DNA from 2 places in the Pseudomonas sp. LBUM1656 genome. Region 2 is predicted to be linked to the other one. Evidence: riboswitches for the same ligand, from Rfam matches in the RefSeq annotation. Region 2 holds a riboswitch; the other holds the start of a gene.
What was found. A riboswitch is a leader RNA that binds a small molecule or an ion and turns the genes downstream of it on or off. The one in region 2 is predicted to bind cobalamin.

Region 1 (7,855 bases), 1.0 Mb from region 2:
CTACTAAGTAAGGTGTTCGCTGCAGATATAAAAAAACGGCACCCGTGAGTGCCGTTTTTTTTGATCGTTCCCACGCTTCGCGTGGGAATGCAGCCAGGGACGCTCCGCGTCCCAAAAGCGGACGCAGAGCGTCCGTTGAGGCATTCCCACGCAGAGCGTGGGAACGATCAGGGCCTGTAGAGATGCGCATGCCCGGCGCGATACAAAGACGACTCGCTGAACTGATCACTCCCCAACACCCGACCCACCAGAATCAACGCCGTACGCCGAAACCCTTTCGTCGCAACCTTCCCGGCAATGTCTTCAATCGTCCCCACCACCCAATCCTGATCCGGCCACGTTGCCCGATGAATCACCGCGATCGGGCAGTCCGCGCCGTAATGCGGCAGTAATTCGGTGAGGATCTTTTCCAGATGCTGCACGCCCAAATGAATCGCCATCGTCGCCCCATGCTGCGCCAGGCTGCCCAGTTCCTCACCGGCCGGCATCACGGTTTTGTCGGCATAACGGGTCAGAATCACGCTCTGTGAAATGTCGGGCAACGTCAGTTCTGCCCCCAATAGCGCCGCACACGCCGCAGTCGCCGTGACCCCGGGAACGATTTCAAACGCAATCCCGAGTTCGCGCAGATAACGAATCTGCTCACCAATCGCCCCATATAGACTTGGATCACCCGAATGCACCCGCGCGACGTCCTGGCCTTTGGCATGGGCGGTCTTGATCAGTTCGATGATCTGTTCAAGGTGCAACTCGGCGCTGTTGACCACCTGTTTGGCGCAATGGCCCTCGAGCACGGCGGCGGGTACCAAAGAGCCGGCATAGATGATCACCGGGCAACTGCGGATCAGCCGTTGGCCTTTGACGGTGATCAGTTCCGGGTCGCCGGGACCTGCGCCAATGAAGTAGACGGTCATCGTCCGTTCCTTTGAATAGAGAGTCTGTCAGAACAGGGGCTTGGGCAAGGCTTCAGATGAAGATTGCTCATGATCGAAGGTGGGGATTATCGGGGATCTTACGCAACGCAGGCCAACGCCAGGGTGGCCTGGGCATATTTTTGTCGCAAAATCAGCAGTTTCGCCGGTGCGTTGGCCAGGTGTTCGGCCAAGGCAAGGGCGGCACTTTCCGCCACGCCGTAGCAGCCGGTGCGTTCGAACGCGATGTCCGAATGGTGGCTGAGTTGCGGTTTATAACCTTTCAATTGCTCGCTGCTGAAATACATCAGCGGCAACGCGAGTTGTTCGGCGAGTTCGATCAGGCCAGGCTCATTACGCTTCAGGTCGATGCTGGCCAGGGCCTTGATCTGATGAAGTTCGATTTTATGAGCTTGCAAAGCCTGATCGATCAGCGCCCGCAGCGTGCTGGCGGGGCAGCCGCGCTGGCAGCCCAGGCCGACCACTAACGTCGGCGCTGTGCGGGGATCAATCATGCGTGGTATTGGCCATCGCTTTTGCGACGGAACAACCAGGCGCTGATCAGGCCCAGAGCCAGCCAGAACGCGACGTTGGTCAGCTGTGAAGCGATTTTGAATTGCGCTTCCAGGGCTTCCGGAGCCAGCATCGAGTGCACCTCCGGTTGTGGCGCGCCGATCACGTGCGGAACGGCGAGAATCGCCACGCCGAGGATCTTCATCAGCCAGTGACGGCTGAACACAATCAACGCAATGCCGACAGCCGTGGAGGCGGCCGTGCCGATCCACCAGAGTTGCCGTTGGGCCAGATCAGCGGCGGCAGTGCCCGGCAATTCAGGCGGCAGGCCGAGGGTCGGCGCCAGTACGAAGGTCGCGTAACCCGCCAGGCCCCAAAGCAAGCCCTGAGAGGTCTTGGTCGGTGCACGCAAGGTGTAGAGACCGGCGAGCATCAGGGCGAAACCGACGGCTACCACCAGGTTGCCGCCGGTGGTCGACAGCACGCGCTGCCAGCCATCTTGCGGCTCCCAGGCTTCGGCGTCGTGAGTGTGAGCGGCGACACCGGCGGCGTGTTCGTGAACTTCAACCGCGGCCGGCTCGGATTTTTCGTAGGTTTCCGCCTGCAAAATCAACGGAGAAACCCAGAAGCTTTGCAGCAGGGTCAGCAACAGGGCGGCCAGCAGCCCGGTGAAACCTGCGGTTTGCGCGATACGCTTGATCATGTCGGCAGGTCTCAATGGCACGGGAAGGCGGAGCTGTGACGGGTATCGTGCGCGGCGTTGTGTACCGCTTCGATGTGCGAGAAACCGGCGAAATAGACGAGGCACGCGCCAAGGATCGACGCACACACGGCGGCGGTCAGGCGTTGGCTCAGGGTTGTGGTGGTGCTGGCGGTGCTGTGGCCGGTGCTGCTGATGATCGACATGGCGCTTCCCTCTGGTCTGTCAGCGGGTGAATAGAGCGCATGGAAGACCCCTGCGAGTCGGGCACGCAGAGGTTCAACAGCGCCCGCCCACCGCGGGTTTGTTATTCAGTGATCGTAGTGGTCACTTTGTGTTGCGGGCCGGTCTCCGGGCTCACGAGGGGCCAAGGCTTGCGCCTGAACCTGCAAGCATCACCTTCCCATGCCGAACTGCTGGCACAGTGGATTTGACGCTTCGCTCGCTTACCGTTGCGGGGGCAGCACCGGACTGACATGGCTTTGAGTAAAGCACATGATTCACCGGTTTCCCGTTTCACCCTGTGAAGGGCACCCGTAACAAGGCGTGTAGGAGAGCATGGGCGGGGGTTGGGCGTCAATTGGCAGGGGTTCTCAACTCGGAACCGATGAGCCCCTTTCGCGAGCAAGCCCGCTCCCACATTCGACCGCATCTCTCTGAAGGAACTTGGTCAAATGTGGGAGCGGGCTTGCTCGCGAAGGGAGCGCCGCCGATGTCATGTGAACATTGACCCGCCCCCACACGATGCGTAGCCTTGCGCTTTCGAGGTTCTTCGGCATCGGCCGAAGCTAAGAAGGGAACGCGGTCGATGCCGCGGCTGCCCCCGCAACTGTGAACGGTGATGTTCGCTGCCACGCCACTGCAAGCCCTGTCCAACGGGGTCGCGGGAAGGCGCAGCCAACGCCAGGCCAACCGCCCGGCACACCGTCAGCCAGGAGACCTGCCTCGACACAGATTCTCACTACAACCGGGCGGGGTGATCCGGTGGCGAACTCTTCCGCGCGCGCCCGTCGCTGCGATTGTCGTCCCGTATGCCCGCCACCTTGCCAAAGGGCATCCGATGAAAACACTGGCCAAACTCCCCGTCACCATCGTTACCGGCTTCCTCGGTTCGGGCAAAACCACTTTGCTGCGGCACATGCTCGACAACGCACAAGGCCGCCGCATCGCGGTGATCGTCAACGAGTTCGGGGAACTGGGCATCGACGGCGAAATCCTCAAACAGTGCTCTATCGGCTGCACGGAAGAAGAGGCCAACGGCCGCGTCTACGAACTGGCCAACGGCTGCCTGTGCTGCACCGTCCAGGAAGAGTTCTTCCCGGTGATGCGCGAACTCGTCGCCCGTCGCGGCGACCTCGACCACATCCTGATCGAAACCTCGGGTCTGGCCCTGCCAAAGCCTTTGGTTCAAGCCTTCCAGTGGCCGGAAATCCGCAGCGCCTGCACCGTTGACGCGGTGATCACCGTGGTCGACAGCCCGGCCGTCGCCGCCGGCACCTTCGCCGCGTTCCCGGATCAAGTGGATGCCCAGCGCAAACTCGACCCGAATCTGGACCACGAATCGCCGCTGCACGAGCTGTTCGCCGACCAACTGGCCAGCGCCGACCTGGTGATTCTCAACAAGGCCGACCTGATCAGCCCTGAAGACCTGGCCCGTGTGCGCCTGGAAGTCGCCGAAGAGCTGCCGCCCGCCGTCAAAGTCATCGAAGCCAGCAGCGGCCGTGTGCCACTGGACGTGCTGATCGGCCTCGGTGCCGGTTCCGAAGAACACATCGACAGCCGTCACAGCCATCACGATCACCACCATGAAGGTGAAGACGATCACGATCACGACGCCTTCGATTCGATCTCAATCGAACTGCCGCAAGCTGACGAAAGCCTGCTGCTCGACGCGCTGACCCAACTCGTAGTCCAGCACGGCATCCTGCGCGTCAAAGGATTCTCGGCGATCCCGAACAAACCGATGCGCTTGCTGATCCAGGGCGTGGGCACGCGTTTCGACAAGCATTTCGACCGTCAGTGGGGCGCCGATGAAGCGCGCACCACGCGTCTGGTGCTGATCGGCCAGGAACTGGATGCCGCTCTGCTCGAAGCGCAATTGCGCGCCGCGCTCAGCGTTTAAGCCATGCACCTGCTCAGGACCCAGCCCGGCGGTTTCGTGTCGGATGACAACATCGCCGACCTTGGACAAACCCCCGCCGAGCTGGTGATCCTGTGCAGCGGTGATTCAAGCCTGGCGCTGCTTGCCGAAGCGGCGCAGCAGTTACCGCACGATTACCCCAGCGTGCGTCTGGCCAACCCGATGCAGGTGCAGAATCATGCGTCGGTCGACTTGTATGTCGACGAAGTGTTGCGCCATGCCAAGGTGATTCTGATTTCGCTGCACGGCGGCATCGCCTATTGGCGTTACGGGGTCGAACGTCTGGTGGAGCTGTCCCAACGCGGTGTGCAGCTGATTCTGGTGCCAGGCGATGATCGTCCGGACCCGGAGCTCAGCGACCTGAGCACCGTGTCTGCCGACGACCGCGACCGGCTCTGGCAGTTTTTGCGTCAGGGCGGCATGGCCAATGCCCTGGATTTTTTCCGTTGTCTGGCCAATCGCTGGCTGGATCGCGATTACGCCTGGGCTGAGCCGCAAACCCTGCCGCGCACGGCGATTTATCATCCGCAGAAAAGCCCCGCTGAACTGAGCGATTGGCAAGCCGACTGGCAGGCCGGTCAACCGGTGGCGGCGGTGCTGTTTTATCGCTCGCATTTGCAGGCGGCGAACACTGCGTTTATCGATGTTTTCTGCCAGCGTTTGCAGGCGGCGGGTTTGAATCCGTTGCCGATTGCGCTGGCCAGTTTGAAAGAACCCGGCTGCCTGACGGTGGTCGAGGATTTGCTGGACGAAGTCGAGGCGGGGGTGATTCTCAACACCACCGGTTTCGCACAATCCAGTCCTGAAGCGCCACATTTGCGACCGTTTCGACGAAACATTCCGGTGATTCAGGCGATTTGCGCTCAGGACAACGAGCCGGGTTGGCTCGCCAGCGAACAGGGCCTCGGCCCGCGTGATCTGGCGATGCACATCGCATTGCCGGAGCTGGACGGGCGGATCATCAGTCGGCCGATCAGCTTCAAGGACCTGGCGTGGCGCAGCGAGCGTAGTCAGTCGGACGTGGTGTGCTACCGGGCGCAGCCGGAGCGCATGGATTTCGTCGCCGAACTGGCGCGGCGCTGGATCGATCTGGCGCGCGTGCCGAACAGTGAAAAACGCATCGCCCTGATCCTCGCCAACTACCCGACTCGCGATGGACGCATTGGTAATGGCGTAGGTCTTGATACTCCCGCGGCTGCGCTGAACATCCTGCGCGCGCTGCACACCGAAGGTTATCCGCTGCCTGCCGAGTTGCCGGAAAGCGGCACTGCGTTGATTCAACAATTGCTCGGTGGCGTCAGCAACGACCTCGACACCATTGACCCGCGTCCCTGTCACCAAAGCCTGGCGCTGGACGACTATCGGCTGATGTTCAACACATTGCCCGAAGCCAATCAGCAAGCCGTGCTGAAGCGCTGGGGCACGCCCGACAGCGATCCGATGTGCCGTGACGGACGCATGATGATCGCCGGGCTGCGCTTTGGCCTGACCTTCGTCGGCATTCAACCGGCGCGGGGATATCAGGCAGATCCGAGCGCGGTGTATCACGACCCGGACCTGGTGCCGCCCCACGGCTATCTGGCGTTCTACTTCTGGCTGCGCAACACCTACGGCGCCCACGGTGTGATCCACGTCGGCAAGCACGGCAACCTCGAATGGCTGCCGGGCAAAGGTGTCGGGCTCTCGGAAAACTGCTGGCCAGACGCGTTGCTCGGGCCGCTGCCGAATATCTATCCGTTCATCGTTAACGACCCGGGCGAGGGCGCCCAGGCCAAGCGTCGCACCCAGGCGGTGATCATCGATCACCTGATGCCGCCACTGACCCGCGCCGAAACCTATGGCCCTTTGCGCAACCTTGAGTTGCTGGCGGACGAATATTACGAAGCGCAGTTGCTCGATCCGCGCCGCGCCCGTGAATTGCAGCGCGACATCCTGCAACTGGTGCGCGACACCCACATCGACCGTGAATTGCAACTGGATGAAAAGCTCAACAGCGACGCCGATGCGGCGATCTGGCTGCCGCGTCTGGACACATACCTGTGCGACTTGAAAGAGTCGCAGATCCGCGATGGCCTGCACATCTTTGGCGAGTCACCGACCGGGCGCTTGCGCATCGATACGTTGTTGGCGCTGTTGCGTATTCCCCGAGGCGATGGTCGTGGGGCGCAATCGAGTCTGTTGCGGGCGTTGGCCAAGGCGTTTGAGTTGGGGTTTGATCCGCTGGATTGTGCGTTGGCCGAGCCGTGGGTCGGGCCTCGACCGGATGCCTTGATGTCGATCAGCGACGAAGTCTGGCGCACCGCCGGGGATACCCGAGAACGCCTGGAGCTGTTTGCCACTCAATTGATCTCGCAGACACTAAACCCGCCTCAAGCCAACCCCGACCCCTGTGGGAGCGGGCTTGCTCGCGAAAGCGGCGGGTCAGATAAATCAATATCGACTGACACTCCGCTTTCGCGAGCAAGCCCGCTCCCACAGGAGGCGCGCTGGTCTGAAGTGAGCGCCATTATTGATAGCCTGCGCGAAGTCGTCGCCCCACGTCTGGACGCCTGCGGCCCCGCAGAAATGCGCGGCCTGCTCGACGCCCTGAGCGGCCGTTTCGTACCGGCCGGCCCCAGCGGTGCGCCGAGTCGCGGTCGTCTGGACGTGCTGCCGACCGGCCGCAACTTCTACTCGGTGGACGTGCGCAACCTGCCGACCACCACTGCCTGGCGCATCGGTTTCCAGTCGGCGAACCTGATTCTCGAACGCCATTTGCAGGACCACGGCGATCACTTGCGCCAGCTCGGCCTGTCCGTCTGGGGCACCGCGACCATGCGCACCGGCGGCGATGACATCGCCCAGGCCATGGCGTTGATGGGCGTGCGTCCGGTCTGGGCCACCGGCAGTCAACGGGTCGACGACTTTGAGATCCTGCCGCTGAGCTTGCTCGACCGTCCTCGCGTTGACGTGACATTGCGGGTCTCCGGATTCTTCCGCGATGCCTTTGCCAACCTGATCCGCCTGTTCGACGCCGCCGTACAAGCGGTCGCCGCGCTGGATGAACCAGACGACCTGAACCCTTTGGCCGCCAAAGTGCGCGCCGAGCGTGAAGCGTTAATGCAATCAGGCCTCGATGAAGACGCGGCCAGGCGTCAGGCCGGCTGGCGCATCTTCGGGGCCAAACCCGGTGCCTATGGCGCAGGCGTGCAGGGCGCCATCGACGGTCGACTGTGGCAAAGCCGCGAGGACCTGGCCGAGGTTTACCTGAACTGGGGCGGCTACGCTTACGGCGGGTCCGATAAAGGCACCGCCGCCCGCGAACAATTTGTCCAACGCCTGAGCCAGGTTCAGGCCGTGTTGCAAAACCAGGACAACCGCGAGCATGACTTGCTCGACTCCAACGACTATTACCAATTCCAGGGTGGCATGCTCGCCGCCGTGGAAAGCCTCAGCGGCGAAGCAGCGGCCAGTTACCATGGGGACCACAGTCAGCCGGACCTGCCGAGGATCCGCACCTTGAAGGAAGAGCTGAACCGGGTAATCCGCTCCCGGGCAACCAATCCGAAGTGGATCGACGGCGTGAAGCGTCACGGCTATAAAGGCGCCTTC
Region 2 (7,855 bases):
CATGTTCTGCGGTTTGAACGGCACGACGCTCACGCCCTGACGCGTGACCCAGCGGCACAACGCCGTCACCAGGGTGCTTTTACCGGCGTCGGACGTGGTGCCTTGCACCATTAGCGTGGTCATTGGGATTCCTTGACGTAGTCTTGAAGCGCCAGTTCGAGACGCTGCCAATCGGCCTCATCCGCAGGCAAGCCAAAACGCACGCTACTGTTGTGGGTGAACAGCCGCAGCAAGATGCCGCGCCTCGCCATGAACTCGTGCAGCGCTTCGGCACGCTCGGTGATCAGCCATTGAAACAAGGCGCAGCCACCCTGCGGCTGCAAACCATACTGCCCGAGCAACAGCGCCAATCGTTCGCTGGCCACTTCGCTGCGTACCCGCTGCCTGGCGTGGCCTTCGGTGTCCAGCAAACAGGCTTGGCCTAGCACCCGTGTCGGCCCGCTGACCGCCCACGGCCCGACCTGCTCGGCGAGTAATTTGAGCAGCTTGCGCTCAGCCAGGACAAAGCCCAGCCGCACACCGGCCAGGCCAAAAAACTTGCCGAAGGAACGCAGCACAATCAAACCGACCAGATGGGCAAACGGCGCCAGGCTCAGCGTCGGCGTGTTGTCCATGAACGCCTCGTCCACCACCAGCCAGCCACCGCGCGAGGCCAGTCGGGCATGCCAGTCGAGCAGGCGACTCGGGGTCAGGCTCAGGCCTGTCGGGTTGTTGGGATTGACCACCACCAGCACGTCGAGGCTGTCGATATAGAAGTCGACCTCCTGCTCCAGCACTTCGCGCACAATGTAGCCGTTGCGCCGCCACGCTTCCGCGTGTTCGGCGTAGCACGGCGACAGCACGCCGACCTTGCCGGCCCGGCGCAGACGCGGCAGCAACTGGATGGCCATTTGCGAACCGGCAACCGGCAGCACCTGGGCGGCGCCGTAATAATCGCAGGCTGCCTGCTCCAGACCGTCATCGGTTTCCGGCAAGCGCGCCCAGGCCCGCAGCGGGATTTCCGGGATCGGGAATGGCCACGGCGCGAGGCCGCTGGACAGGTCCAGCCAATCGGCTTCGGCAATGCCGTATTCGAGCGCCGCCTTGCGCAAGCGGCCACCGTGCTCAAGCATAGAATTCAGCTCCCACGCAGAGAATCAGCAGCCATAACCATACCCCGCGCTGGACCAATTGCCAGCCACGGTCGATGGAGTCGGCATCCGCCGGCACACCTTCGCCCAGTTGCGGACGCTGATGCAGTTCACCGTGATAGATCGCCGCCCCGCCCAACTCGACGCCGAGTGCACCGGCACCGGCCGCCATCACCGGCCCGGCGTTCGGGCTGTCCCAGGTCGGGCCCTGGGTGCGCCAACATTTCAACGCCAGTCGGGTTTTGCCCAGCAGCGCGTAGGTCAACGCCACCAGGCGCGCAGGAATGTAGTTGAGGACATCGTCGATTTTCGCCGCCGCCCAGCCGAAACGTTCGAAGCGTTCGTTGCGATAACCCCACATCGCGTCCAGGGTGTTGCTCAAGCGATAGAGCACCACGCCGGGTGCGCCGGCCACGGCAAACCAGAACAGCGCAGCAAATACCGCATCGCTGCCGTTTTCCAGGACTGATTCGGTGGCGGCGCGGGCGACTTCGGTTTTATCCAGCTCGCTGGTCTGGCGGCTGACCAGATAGCCGACACGTGTGCGCGCCTCCTCCAGATCATCGCTGCGCAGGGCCTTGGCCACCGGCTCGACATGTTCGCCGAGGCTGCGCATGCCGAGCGCGCAATAGAGCGCGAGAATCTCGACCACCCAGCCGACATAAGGCGCCCAGGAAAACGCCGTGGCCAGCAAGGTCAGCGGCAACACCGCAATCACCCAAGCGGTGACGCCGTGACTGCGCCAGCCGCGCCCCTCACCATTGAAACGTCGCTCGATGCGGTCGGCAAAACGGCCGAACGCCACCAGCGGATGCCAGCGTTTGGGTTCGCCCAGCAGCGCGTCCAGCGCCACCGCGGCGACACTCAATAACGCCACACTCATTGACTCACTCCCCAATAATTTTCATACAGCAACTCACTGAGCGGACGCGCCTGCGCCCACCCTTCGAGTACCAGCATCGGCGCCGGATAGAATTCCTTGACCGGGCCGAGGCAAAGAACTGCCAACGGCTTGGCTCCGGCGGGTAAACCCAGCAAGTCCGCCAGTGCTTGCGGCTCGAACAGCGACACCCAGCCCATGCCCAGACCTTCAGCGCGGGAGGCCAGCCAGAGGTTCTGGATCGCGCAGGACAACGAGGCCATGTCCATTTCCGGCAAGGTGCGACGGCCAAAGATGTGGCGTTCGCGATCATCCATCAGCGCGGCGACCAGCACCTCGGCGCAATCGTTGATGCCTTCGACCTTGAGCTTCATGAATTCGTCGGTGCGCTCGCCGAGGGCTTCGGCGGTGCGGATGCGTTCTTCTTCCACCAGTTGCTGGATCTTGCCGCGCAGGGCCCGGTCGCTGATGCGGATGAACCGCCAGGGCTGCATCAGGCCGACGCTGGGGGCTTGATGGGCTGCTTCGAGCAGGCGCTGCAGTAACTCGGGCTCGACGGTGCCGCCGCTGAAGTGGCGCATGTCGCGGCGTTCGGCAATTGTCCTATAAACCGCTTCGCGTTCGGCTTCGGAAAATGCGTTGTCGGTCATGGCCTCTTCGCGAGCAAGCCCGCTCCCACAGGGGTTAGGTGATCCAATGTGGGAGCGGGCTTGCTCGCGAAGGCGTCCCTGAAGTCGGGAAGAAATAGTGCAGCGATCGCGTTCGGATTGGACGGGAAATAGAAGTGGACGTAGGAAGCCGTCATCCGCCCCTCACGATAAACCGCCTCCGCCCCACGCCCGCCGTTCGGGCTCAGCCCACGAGCAATCGGCTCAAGCTCGGTGCTGGTCAACGAATGGTGATAGGTGTGCCCGCGCAACGAACCTTCCGGCAACTCAACGGCTTGCAGCGCCAGCGCAGCCAGACGTTTCTGCATCACCGCATCACCGGCCAGCAAACCGACCAATTCAGCGCGAGTGCCTTCGACGTCGGTCAACGAATCGAGCAGGTACAACATCCCGCCACATTCGGCCAGCAACGGTTTGCCGGCGGCATGATGGGCGCGGATAGCATTGAGCATCGAGGTGTTCTGTGACAGCGCCACATGGTGCAATTCCGGATAACCGCCCGGCAAATAAAGGCTGTCCGCCTCTGGCAAATCAGCATCGCGGATCGGCGAGAAAAACAGCAATTCGGCGCCCATGGCCCGCAGCAAATCCAGGCTCGCGCCGTAGGTGAAAGCAAACGCTTCATCACGGGCCACGGCGATTCGCACGCCGGCCAGCAAAGGCTCGGCGACGATCATTTCAGGTGCCGCAAATTCCACGGGCGGCGGCAGCGCCACGTCGCAACTGCTGGCCAGCGATTGGGCCGCGGCATCGAGGCGCAGGTCGAGATCGTTCAACTCGCTGGCCTGGACCAGACCGAGATGACGACTCGGCAATTCAATCCCGGTCTCACGCGACAACGCGCCGTACCAGCGCAAGCCTTCCGTCAAGCTGCCTTCCAGCAATTGCGCGTGGCGCAGCGTGCCAACACGGTTGGCCAACACACCGGCAAACGGCAAGTCCGGCTGATACTTGGCCAACCCCAACGCCAGCGCACCGAAAGTCTGCGCCATCGCCGTGCCGTCGATCACACCGAGCACCGGCACACCGAAGTGCCGCGCCAGGTCCGCGCTGGACGGCGTGCCGTCGAAAAGGCCCATGACGCCTTCGATGAGGATCAGGTCGGCCTCACCGGCGGCTTCCCACAACAGTCGACGACTTTCCTGCTCGCCGACCATCCACATGTCCAGTTGATACACCGGCGCACCGCTGGCGCGCTCGAGAATCATCGGGTCGAGAAAGTCCGGGCCGCACTTGAACACGCGAACCTTGCGCCCCTGATTGCGATGCAAACGGGCCAGCGCGGCGGTGACGGTGGTCTTGCCCTGACCGGAGGCCGGCGCGGCAATCAATACCGCCGGGCATTGACGATGGCTATTCATAAAGTGCAGCTCACAACTCGACGCCTTTTTGCGCTTTGATCCCGGCCTGGAATGCGTGTTTGATCACGCCCATTTCGGTGACCGTGTCGGCCAGTTCGATCATCTCCGGTTTGGCGCCGCGACCGGTGACCACCACATGTTGCATCGGCGGACGCGCCTGCAAGTCAGTGAGCACTTGATCGAGGTCGAGGTAACCGTGCTTGAGCGCAATGTTCAACTCATCCAGCACCACCAGGCCGATCGATGGATCGCGCAGCAGTTCGCGGGACACTTCCCAAGCGGCTTCGGCGGCGGCGATGTCACGCTGGCGGTCCTGGGTTTCCCAGGTGAAGCCCTCGCCCATCACATGAAAACGCACCTGCTCCGGGAAGCGGCGGAAGAACAGCTCTTCGCCGGTACTGTTGCGGCCCTTGATGAACTGCACCACGCCGCACTGCATGCCGTGCCCCATGGAGCGGGCGAGCATGCCGAAGGCCGAGCTGCTCTTGCCTTTGCCGTTGCCGGTCAGTACCAGCAGCAGGCCGCACTCGTTCGGCGAGTTGGCGATGCGTTCGTCGATCACGGCTTTTTTGCGCTGCATGCGCGCCAGATGGCGTTCGTCACGATCAGGGGAATCAGTCATGGGGGAGCTCTCCGTTGAGGCTGGATAACGGCGGGCAGGCACAAGAATAGACGGCAAGAAGCCTGGCATCGCCCACCGTGATGCCGTTGGATGAATCAGGCCGGTCTCCGGGCTCATGAGCGGCTTGCGCCGGACTGCGCGCCTTCCCATGTCGACAGTCGACACAGTGGCTCAAGGCGCAATCTTTACTCATTTACCGTTGCGGGGGCAGCGCCGGGATCGTGACGTTTCGTCGCTTGAAGATGGTCACTCACCGGCTTCCCTGTTTCACTCTGTCGACCTTCGCCACAGAGCACCTGAAACAAGCCGCGAAGGTTAGAGGGTTGGGGGTGGAGCGTCAATTGAAGACAAAGCGCGGGCGAGCGATATACTGCCGCCGGTCAATTTACTGACACCCCAACTTGCACCACACTGTCAGCAGTGATATCAAAGCGCCACAACCCAACATCACAATTACAAAGGGTGAGCAACATGCAAGGCATGATCATCAGCAATCCGAAGCTGGAATTCCTGCGACCGGTGCTGGAACGCTGGTTTGACTGTATAGACCGCTACAATGCGGTGCGCGGCGATAACGATACGCCTTACTGGTACGACGAAAAAGCCAACCTTGGCTTGCTCTCCGCCGCGGCCTGGATGGCGGAAATGGTCACGTTGCAACAAACCACAACGCGCAAGCAGAACGAAGAAGGCGAACGCAACGGCCGTGCCGATCTGTTTATCGCCTCCCCCGAAGAACGCGCCTACCTTCAGGCCACTCAACGTTGGCCGAAGGTCAATAGCCTGAACCTGAGCCAGGCGCTGCAGGACATCACCAGCAACGCCAAACGCATCAGCTACGCCAGCGACCTGAAACTCGGCTGCTTGTTTGTTGCGCCCCAAAAGGCCCAGCAGAGCGCGACACCGGAAGAACTTCAGGACATGGTCGACGACCTGCAAAAAGAACACAGCTGCGCCGTGGCCTGGTATTTCCCGTACGCCTATCGCAAGTTGCGCAATGAAGCCGGCAACTATCACCCCGGCATCGCCGTGCTGTTCAAGGAAGCCCGCGGCTGACCGGTTGAACCATCGCGCTTCAAATCTTCTCTATGATTAAGTCAATGCATTCATAGGGAAGATCCGCATGCGCAAGCCCCAGCTCGTTCTCGTCATCGCGCTCGCCGGAGGGCTCGCCGCTTGTGGTGAAACCTCCAGCTTGCAAGTCTCCGACGGCACCGGCCCGTCACCCAAGTTGCCAGAACCCAACAAAACCCTGATCCCGACGGTGAATATCGCCCCGGCGATCGGCTGGCCGGAGGGCGCGAAACCCACTCCTGCGGCGGGCACTCAAGTGGCGGCATTCGCCGAAGGGCTCGATCACCCGCGCTGGCTCTACGTGCTGCCCAACGGCGACGTGCTGGTGGCCGAAACCAACGCGCCACCGAAACCCGATGACGGCAAAGGCATTCGCGGCTGGGTAATGGGCAAAGTCATGGGCCGTGCCGGTGCCGGCGTCCCCAGCCCGAACCGCATCACGCTGCTGCGGGACAAGGACCACGATGGCATCGCCGAAACCCGCACGGTGTTCCTGGAAAACCTCAATTCGCCGTTCGGCATGACCCTGGTCGGCAATGACCTGTACGTCGCCGACACCGATCGCTTGCTGCGCTTTCACTATGAAAACGGCGCCACGGCAATCAAGTCGCAGCCGATCAAGGTGGTCGACCTGCCGGGCGGCACGTTGAATCACCACTGGACCAAAAACGTCATCGCCAGCAAGGACGGGAGCAAGCTGTACGTCACGGTCGGCTCCAACAGCAACGTTGGCGAAAACGGCCTGGACCAGGAAGAAGGTCGCGCGGCGATCTGGGAAGTGGATCGCGCCACCGGCAATCACCGCATCTTCGCCTCGGGGATTCGCAATCCAAACGGTCTAGCCTGGGAACCGCAGACCGGTGCCTTGTGGACGGCGGTCAATGAGCGGGACGAAATTGGCAGTGATCTGGTGCCGGACTACATCACTTCGGTGAAAGACGGCGGATTCTACGGCTGGCCCTTCAGCTATTACGGCCAGCACGTCGACATTCGCGTCGAGCCGCAAAACCCGGACCTGGTGGCCAAGGCCATTGCGCCGGACTACGCGGTCGGCCCGCATACCGCGTCGCTGGGCCTGTCGTTTGCCGAGGGCAACTCGCTTCCAGCGCAGTTCAAGGAAGGCGCCTTCATCGGTCAGCACGGCTCGTGGAACCGCAAGCCACACAGTGGCTATAAGGTGATTTTCGTCCCGTTCGCGGGCGGTAAACCGACCGGGCAACCGGTGGATGTGCTGACAGGTTTCCTCAATGAGGATGAGAAAGCCATGGGCCGGCCTGTGGGCGTGGTGATTGATCAGCAAGGGGGTTTGCTGGTGGCCGATGATGTGGGGAACAAGGTGTGGCGGGTTTCCGCAGCCAAGTAATCTCAAGCTGCCAATACATAACTAATGTGGGAGCGGCTCAGCACTTACTTTTTACGACACAGAGTTAAACCATCTCCTAGCGGCAACAACGACAGATCCACACGCGAGTCATCCTTCAAGGCGCGATTGAGCGCCTGGATGGCTCGGGTGTCTGCGCTTTCGGGATCCTTTTCAAGCACCCGCCCGCTCCACAGCGTGTTATCGAACACCGCCAGCCCGCCGATGCGCAGCAAACGCAGCGCATGCTCCAGATAGCCCGGATAGTTAGCTTTGTCAGCATCGATGAAGATCAGATCGAATTGCCCCGGTTGATCCAGCTGAGCCAGGGTTTCCAGCGCAGGCGCCAGACGCAGATCGATGCGATGGGCGAGCCCCGCCTCCTGCCAATAACGACGCGCGATAGCGTTGTAGTCGCCGGGGATATCACAGCAGATCAGCGAACCGTCCTGCGGCAACGCAGCGGCCATGCACAAGGCGCTGTAACCGGTGAACGTGCCGACTTCCAGCAATCGCTTCGCGCCAATGAGTTTGACCAGTAAAGCGAGGAACTGCCCCTGCTCCGGCGCCACCTGCCAGCGCGCCATCGGCATTGCCTGGGTTTCGTCGCGCAAGCGCTTGAGCAGCGGCGTTTCCCTCAGGGAAACGTCGAGCAGGTATTGATACAGGGAATCGTCGAGATTGAGCGTGCGGGCGGTCATGACGACCTCTTCGGACAGAATGCTACGGATTGCGCGCCAAATGCTCAGGCTGCAGAACA

Region 1: it holds a riboswitch for cobalamin, as region 2 does, so the genes downstream of both, cobW (cobalamin biosynthesis protein CobW) here and cobO (cob(I)yrinic acid a,c-diamide adenosyltransferase) in region 2, are expected to answer to the same signal.

What each region holds. Positions count from the first base shown of each region.
Region 1 is NZ_CP166800.1:2,877,166-2,885,020, forward strand. It holds gene nfuA (Fe-S biogenesis protein NfuA) at 1-7, shown strand, start outside; gene cobM (precorrin-4 C(11)-methyltransferase) at 168-914, opposite strand; gene ACA072_RS13140 (cobalamin biosynthesis protein) at 1,013-1,426, opposite strand; gene ACA072_RS13145 (CbtA family protein) at 1,423-2,127, opposite strand; gene ACA072_RS13150 (CbtB domain-containing protein) at 2,139-2,330, opposite strand; cobalamin riboswitch at 2,450-2,677, opposite strand; cobalamin riboswitch at 2,873-3,086, shown strand; gene cobW (cobalamin biosynthesis protein CobW) at 3,185-4,246, shown strand; gene cobN (cobaltochelatase subunit CobN) at 4,250-7,855, shown strand, end outside.
Region 2 is NZ_CP166800.1:1,868,045-1,875,899, reverse strand. It holds gene ACA072_RS08355 (cobyric acid synthase) at 1-123, opposite strand, end outside; gene cobD (threonine-phosphate decarboxylase CobD) at 120-1,112, opposite strand; gene cbiB (adenosylcobinamide-phosphate synthase CbiB) at 1,105-2,013, opposite strand; gene bluB (5,6-dimethylbenzimidazole synthase) at 2,010-2,660, opposite strand; gene ACA072_RS08335 (cobyrinic acid a,c-diamide synthase CobB) at 2,657-4,039, opposite strand; gene cobO (cob(I)yrinic acid a,c-diamide adenosyltransferase) at 4,050-4,661, opposite strand; cobalamin riboswitch at 4,743-4,976, opposite strand; gene ACA072_RS08325 (hypothetical protein) at 5,133-5,717, shown strand; gene ACA072_RS08320 (PQQ-dependent sugar dehydrogenase) at 5,785-7,098, shown strand; gene ACA072_RS08315 (O-methyltransferase) at 7,143-7,796, opposite strand; gene ACA072_RS08310 (C40 family peptidase) at 7,819-7,855, opposite strand, start outside.